3 regions of the Nitratireductor thuwali genome follow, and region 1 is predicted to be linked to each of the others. Evidence: predicted binding sites of a transcription regulator. Region 1 holds the regulator's gene; each other region holds the start of a gene.
What was found. Region 1 encodes LexA, which represses DNA repair genes until DNA is damaged. Its sites were predicted from a motif close to TGTTCNNNNTGTGTTCNG; they were not measured.
Positions count from the first base shown of each region.

Region 2: a site for LexA is predicted at 918-935, ahead of NTH_RS17105 (sel1 repeat family protein). Genes of this name have one in related genera too.
Region 3: a site for LexA is predicted at 954-971, ahead of uvrA (excinuclease ABC subunit UvrA). Genes of this name have one in related genera too.

Region 1 is NZ_CP030941.1:4,028,046-4,030,311, reverse strand. It holds gene glp (gephyrin-like molybdotransferase Glp) at 1-474, shown strand, start outside; gene lexA (transcriptional repressor LexA) at 564-1,280, shown strand; gene NTH_RS19520 (ComEC/Rec2 family competence protein) at 1,274-2,266, opposite strand, start outside.
Region 2 is NZ_CP030941.1:3,529,689-3,531,954, forward strand. It holds gene NTH_RS17095 (glutathione S-transferase family protein) at 1-266, shown strand, start outside; gene NTH_RS17100 (DUF2147 domain-containing protein) at 327-668, opposite strand; gene NTH_RS17105 (sel1 repeat family protein) at 1,058-1,324, shown strand; gene NTH_RS17110 (acetyl-CoA carboxylase biotin carboxylase subunit) at 1,481-2,266, opposite strand, start outside.
Region 3 is NZ_CP030941.1:228,958-231,223, forward strand. It holds gene NTH_RS01080 (single-stranded DNA-binding protein) at 1-165, opposite strand, end outside; gene uvrA (excinuclease ABC subunit UvrA) at 1,119-2,266, shown strand, end outside.

The DNA.
Region 1 (2,266 bases):
ATCGTCACGCTCGGCGGCGCCTCGGTGGGAGAGCACGATCTGGTGCGCGAGGTGCTTGTCGGCGAAGGCATGGAGCTCGCCTTCTGGAAGATCGCGATGCGACCTGGAAAGCCGCTGATGTTCGGCCGGTTCGGCGGAACGCGGGTTCTGGGACTGCCCGGCAATCCGGTCTCGACCTTCGTGTGTTCGCATCTGTTCCTGAGGCCGCTGGTCGCCCGGTTTTCCGGCCGCACCTATCTGCCCGAACTGCGCTCGGCCATTCTTGCCCAACCGATGAAGGCCAACGACCATCGCCAGGACTACGTGCGCGCCTCGGTCATTTCCGGGCAGGACGGGCTGATGGCCTCGCCCTTCGATGTGCAGGATTCGTCGATGCTGTCGACCCTGGCCGCCTCCAACGCCCTTATCATCCGCGAACCCGGCGCCCCGGCGAGCGCGGCCGGAGAGCGCTGCCGCGTGCTGATGCTGCGATAATCCTGCCTGTATTTTGGGTATTGCGGAACACAAATGGAACAGATACGGTCTGTTCTGGTTTTGTTTTTCTGATTCCCGAGGTTGGAACAATGCTGACGCGCAAACAGCACGAGTTGCTGCTCTTCATTCACGAGCGGTTGAAGGAGACCGGCATTCCGCCCTCCTTCGACGAGATGAAGGAGGCGCTGGATCTTGCTTCCAAATCGGGCATCCACCGCCTGATCACGGCGCTGGAGGAGCGCGGCTTCATCCGCCGCCTGCCGAACCGCGCCCGGGCGCTGGAGGTGCTGCGCCTTCCCGATTCCATCGCTCCGGGACTCAACGCCCAGCGCAGGTTCTCGCCCAGCGTGATCCAGGGCAGCCTTGGCAGGCCCGCCGCATCTTCGCGGCCGAAGCCCTCGGCGAGCAATGACGACGACGTCAGTGTAATCTCCGTGCCTGTCATGGGCCGGATCGCCGCCGGCGTGCCTATCGAGGCCATTCAGCACCAGACGCATTCCATCGGCGTCCCGCCGGACATGTTGACGGGCGGCGAACACTACGCGCTCGAGGTCAAAGGCGACTCGATGATCGAGGCCGGCATTTTCGACGGCGACACGGTGATCATCCGCGAGACGCAGACGGCCAATCCGGGCGAAATCGTCGTCGCCTTGGTCGACGAGGAGGAGGCGACCCTCAAGCGCTTCCGCCGCAAGGGCGCCTCGATCGCGCTGGAGGCGGCCAACCCCGCCTATGAGACGCGCATCTTCGGTCCCGACCGGGTAAAGGTTCAGGGCAAGCTTATCGGGCTGATCCGGCGCTACTGATCCTGGCCTGTCTTGCGCCGGTAAGGCGGAAGGCCGCGGGCGGCGCGCCAATATTGCCGCTGCGTGTGCCAGGGCCGATAGGGCTGGCTGATCGCCTGGGCGAATTCGGTCCTCGCTTCGCCGGGACCCGCCAGCCAGACCGCCGCACTTCCCCTGAGCGCGAGGTCGCGCTTGGTGAAGACGAGTGCCTTGCTCCCGGAGCACAGATTTGAAGCCGTTGCGTCGTCGACGACGATTAGGGATGCTGTTTCACAGACTGGCTTTGCCGCTGCGGCATTCTCGGCGTGGGCAATAAGATGCCCAGCCGGGTTATCTATAAGACAGAGCCCGTTGACGCAGGAAAACTGGCGGGATTTCATCTCGGGCGCAGCGGTCTTGCCGGCAACCAGCGGCTTGACCACCATCTTGGCATTCAGGGCACGGGTCCAATCGTCCATCGTGAAACCGTTGGGCCGGGCGCGGTTGACCGCCAGGCCGCCATCGGCCGTCCTCACCCCCATCAGCCGGCCATCCTCGCTTATCAGCACGGCGGGCAGCTCGCGCGCGACAAGAAGCCCGAAGCCGACGACCGCCAGCGGCGCGGCCAGCAGCCTTGCGCGCGTGGTCGACAGGACGGCCACGACGAAGGCCACCGTCAGCAGCAGAAACGCCGGAAGCGGCATCAGGCCGACGGCATCGATGGGGGATCTGTCGGATATCCATTCGGCGATGGCGATGACCGCCGCTATGGCGCGTCCCATGATCGACAGGAAGAACCCGTCGAGGCCGAAGGGCATCGCGAAGATCGCAAGAACCGCCGCGGGCATCGCCACAAGCGAGACAAGCGGCATGGCGGCCAGATTGGCCGGCAGTGCCAGCGGCGAAGCGCGCTGGAAATGCCACGCGCCGAACAGCGTCGTCGCCAATCCCGCGATCACGGACGTCGCTGCGAGCCCTGCGGCGAAAACGAGCACTGTGCGCAACAGGTTGCGCGCCAGGCCTGCTGG
Region 2 (2,266 bases), 500 kb from region 1:
ACGGTGTGATGAACAAGCGCCTCGCCGACCGCGATTTCCTGGCCGGCGACTATTCCATCGCCGACATCGCGTCGGTCGGCTGGGTCAAGCCGCATGAACGCCAGGGCCAGGACCTGAACGACTTTCCCAATCTCAAACGCTGGTTCGAGACGATCATGGCCCGCCCGGCGGTCCAGCGCGGCCTTGCGGTCGGTAAGGAAAAGCGCGGCAACATCGCCGAGGACAAGGAAGCGCAGAAGGTTCTGTTCGGCCAGCGCGCGAGCTGACCTTCGACGCGCTGCAAAAGGGCCGTGCGTTTCGCGCGGCCCTTCTCTTTGCGCGGCGCGTTACATGCGCGACCAGGTTTCGTTGCGGCAGATCAGCCCGCCAAGCACGCAACCGCCCATCTTGAACGAGTTGCCGCTGAGGCTGCCTTTGCCGGAATAGGTCTTGTCGTTGGCCGGGTCCGTCACGGTTCCCGTATACTGCCCGTTGCTTTCCGGCTTGAACTTGCCGATCTGCTTGCCGGCGTGCTCGCCCGTCTTCAGCGTGATGCAGTACTGGCCGCCGCACGGCACGATCTCAGCCGTGTTGCCCGATTTCGTCTTCCAGCGGCCCTCGATGGGATCGGCGAGCGCCGCTCCGCCCGCCATCAGCAACGCGATACCCGTCAATAGCACTCTGCGCATGGTCCCGTTCCTCCCTGTTCGACCGCTCAATTGGCTTACGCAGACGTAAGAGTAATACAACGGCGCGGCAAGCGAAAGAGGATTTCACCTGCTTCCGCCAGCCGGTCCCCAGCCGCTCCCATGCGTGCCGAAACCCGTTTCGTGGTTAGGAAAGCGTTGCCCCCTCTCGTCCTCATTTTAACGAAGCAGCGTGCGAAAGCCCGGCAATCCCGACTTCCTATCCTTAACGGATCCTACCTGTTTACCGAATGTTTGAACTTTGTTTTCGCCTGATTAATCAAGCTGTTTAACGCCGATTTCAATCCTCTCCGCCATTCTTCGATCCATCGCAGCACCGCTCCAGGGGACAAGGAGGGCGGGCCGCTCTCAGGAAGACAGGGGACTTGAAAATGGCACGTTTTGACTTTCAGGAAGCAGGTTCAGGCGCCATCGGGGCAGGTGCGCAGGCCGATGTGATCTTTCAGCTCGGCATGATGTATGCGACCGGCCGCGATTGCGACGTCGACCTGGTCGCGGCGCATAAATGGTTCAACATCGCGGCCATCAAGGGTTCGGCCCGCGCTGCCGAGCTGCGCACCGAACTGGCGGCCAATATGTCCAAGATCGAGATCGCCCGCGCCCTGCGCGAGGCGCGCGAATGGATGACCATGCATTGAGCTTTACGGCATCGGCGGAAAAATGGAGGCCGATCAAGGGTAGTGCGGGGGCACCGGCTTACGAGCCGAAGAGCGCCGCGCCAGGCTGAAGAAGCCGGCGCGGCGCTGTTGTTTTGCCGGGTCCGGTTCTGCAAGTTGTGATTTACCGCCGCGCTCTCAGCCCGCCTCGTCGAACTGCACCAGCACCATCCCGTCGGTGACCTGCGTCCCCTCACTGGCAATCTCGGCGACGACACCGTCGTGAGGCGCGGTGATCGTGTGCTCCATCTTCATGGCTTCCAGCACAAGCAGGGCCTGCCCCTTGGCCACGGTATCGTTGGCCGCCACCCGCACCAGTTTCACCAGCCCCGGCATCGGCGCGCGCAGGCTGCCGCCGCCCGCTGCGGCTTCCTCGGCCAGGCTGAACGGATCGAAGCTCTGGAAGACATGGCATTCCGGCCCGTCGAATACCGCGACATGCCCCGGCCATTGCACGACCCGCGTTGCCTCGTCCGGGCCTAGCGTGACGGTCTCCTCGGCACCCTCGCTGTCGCGCAGCGTGATCGAGAACCGCCCGCCGCCGAGGGCTTCCAGGGCATAGGTCCACTCTCCCTGGGCTCCCGCCAGCCGCCCGCGATGTCCAAGCCGGCTGAAGTGCCCATAGCCTTCAAAGGCGTCGAAGGGGTCGTCACCGGCCGGTGTGCGCTTAGCACCGGAAGCTGCCAGCGCCGCCAGCGCAACGGCATGCGTTCCGGCGGTCCGGCCCTGCCGCAGCGTATCCATATGACGGCCTATCAGGCCTGTATCGATATCGCCTGACGCAAATTCCCCGTTGCGGGCGAGCCGCGCCAGGAACGGCACATTGGCCGTGCATCCGGCGATTTCCGTCTCGTCCAGCGCCTTGCCGAGCGCCTCCAGCGCCTTCGCCCGGTCGTCGGCACGCACGATCACCTTGGCGATCAT
Region 3 (2,266 bases), 3.8 Mb from region 1:
GTGCCACTCGGTGCGCTCGCGGCGCTCTCCCGACTGGCGGTCGCGCCATGTCTCGGACGTGGCGATGCGCAGGTTGGCTACCGGGTCGCCGGAATTCAGCCGGCGGATTTCAGGATCTGCGCCCAGATTCCCAACCAGAATTACCTTGTTCACACTGCCCGCCATGGGATCACTCCACTCGTCCGAAATTGAAAAACGCACATCAATGGCCGCGGAGCCGGCTTCCCGGCCGTCCGCCACATCTTGGCTTCGTTGACAATAGCCTATGGTGCGGGTGGGCGCGCCACCTCACCTTGCACGGCACGTCATAGTCCACAGCTCATTTGTTCTCTCTATGTTCTACACTACGGATGCGCCTCGCGCAACCCGGCAGCCGCCTTTCGCCAGACAAGCGTCCCGCTCCGCAGGCCGGATGGAGAATGAGGCTCAAGCCCATTCCGGGAGCTCCGGGCAGAGCCGGAAGCTCCGGGCAGACATGAATCAGGCCCTGCCGCCATCTGTCCGGGGCGCGCAGGGCCTTCCTGGGACTTTACCCGTGCCGGGAGCGTTTTACCGGCATTCTCCGGGACCCGAAGGCCCGGTTCGTTCAGGTTGGATTTTCATGTGGCAGCCGCTCGCCTGGAAGATGCCGGCAACTCTCGGGGAACTGCCGGTCCGGCCGATTTGCCTCAGCCGCATTCCCTGCCGCCTAAGCCGGCAAGGGGTTCCTCCGGCGCGCAGCCGTGGCTCCAGCTAGAGCCTGGAGCCCGTGGAACAGTCAGGTGGATTCATGTCTCCCTCCTGGTTTCCTTGCGCGTTGCACCGAAGAGACATTGGCGATCCCTGGGGATTCTACCTGTTTCTCCCGATGCGCAGCTAATGTGCGCAGTCTCGATCCGGCCGTCAAGATGTGGGCCTGGCCGTTCATCAAAAGTGATCGAAGCGCCGGGCTGGAGCTCGAATTGTCAGGAGACCGTTCGGCCTTTGTTCTTTTTCGCTTGCAGGCGCGGCCCAAAAGCATAAAACGGACCTTGCGCGGATGCGGCTGCGCCATCGACAATGTCGCGTGGTTTCCTACATGTAGCCGAGCCGGCCCGCGCCGGACACTGGCACAGAGCAAGACAAGGCGGCGACGGGGCATGCCCGACCACAAATCCATTTCCATTCGCGGCGCCCGCGAACACAATCTCAAGAATGTCGATCTCGACCTCCCCCGCGAGAAGCTGATCGTCATGACCGGCCTGTCCGGCTCCGGCAAGTCGTCGCTCGCCTTCGACACCATCTACGCCGAGGGCCAGCGCCGCTATGTGGAAAGCCTGTCGGCCTATGCCCGGCAGTTCCTGGAGATGATGCAGAAGCCGGATGTCGACCAGATCGACGGGCTCTCGCCGGCGATCTCCATCGAGCAGAAGACGACGTCGAAGAACCCGCGCTCCACCGTCGGCACGGTCACCGAAATCTACGACTATATGCGCCTGCTGTTCGCCCGCGTCGGCGTGCCCTACTCGCCGGCCACGGGCCTTCCCATCGAGAGCCAGACGATCAGCCAGATGGTCGACCGCGTGCTGGCGCTTGAGGAAGGCACGCGCCTCTACATCCTGTCGCCCATCGTGCGCGGGCGTAAGGGCGAGTACCGCAAGGAACTGGCCGAACTGCAGAAGAAGGGCTTCCAGCGCGTCAAGATCGACGGCGCCTTCTACGAGATCGGCGACGCTCCCGCCCTCGACAAGAAATACAAGCACGACATCGATGTGGTGGTCGACCGCATCGTCGTGCGCCCGGACATGGCCACGCGTCTGGCCGATTCGCTGGAGACCTGCCTGGCGCTTTCGGAGGGCCTGGCCGTGGCCGAATTTGCCGACAGGCCCCTTCCCGAGCACGAAACGGCGGAAGGCGGTTCCGCCAACAAATCCAAGAACGAAACGCATGAGCGCATGCTGTTTTCGGAAAAATTCGCCTGCCCCGTGTCGGGCTTCACCATTTCCGAAATCGAGCCCCGGCTTTTCTCCTTCAACAACCCGGCCGGCGCCTGCCCCGCCTGCGACGGGCTGGGCAGCCAGCGCGCCATCGATCCCGATCTTGTCGTGCCGGACGAGAACATTGTCCTGCGCGAGGGGGCGATCGCGCCTTGGGCGAAATCGACCTCGCCTTATTATCTGCAGACGCTGGAAGCCCTCGGCCGCGAATACGGCTTCAAGGTCGGCCAGCGCTGGAGGGACCTCGGCCAGGAGGCGCGGGACGCGATCCTGCACGGCACCGGCACGAGGAAGATCGATTTCGACTATGA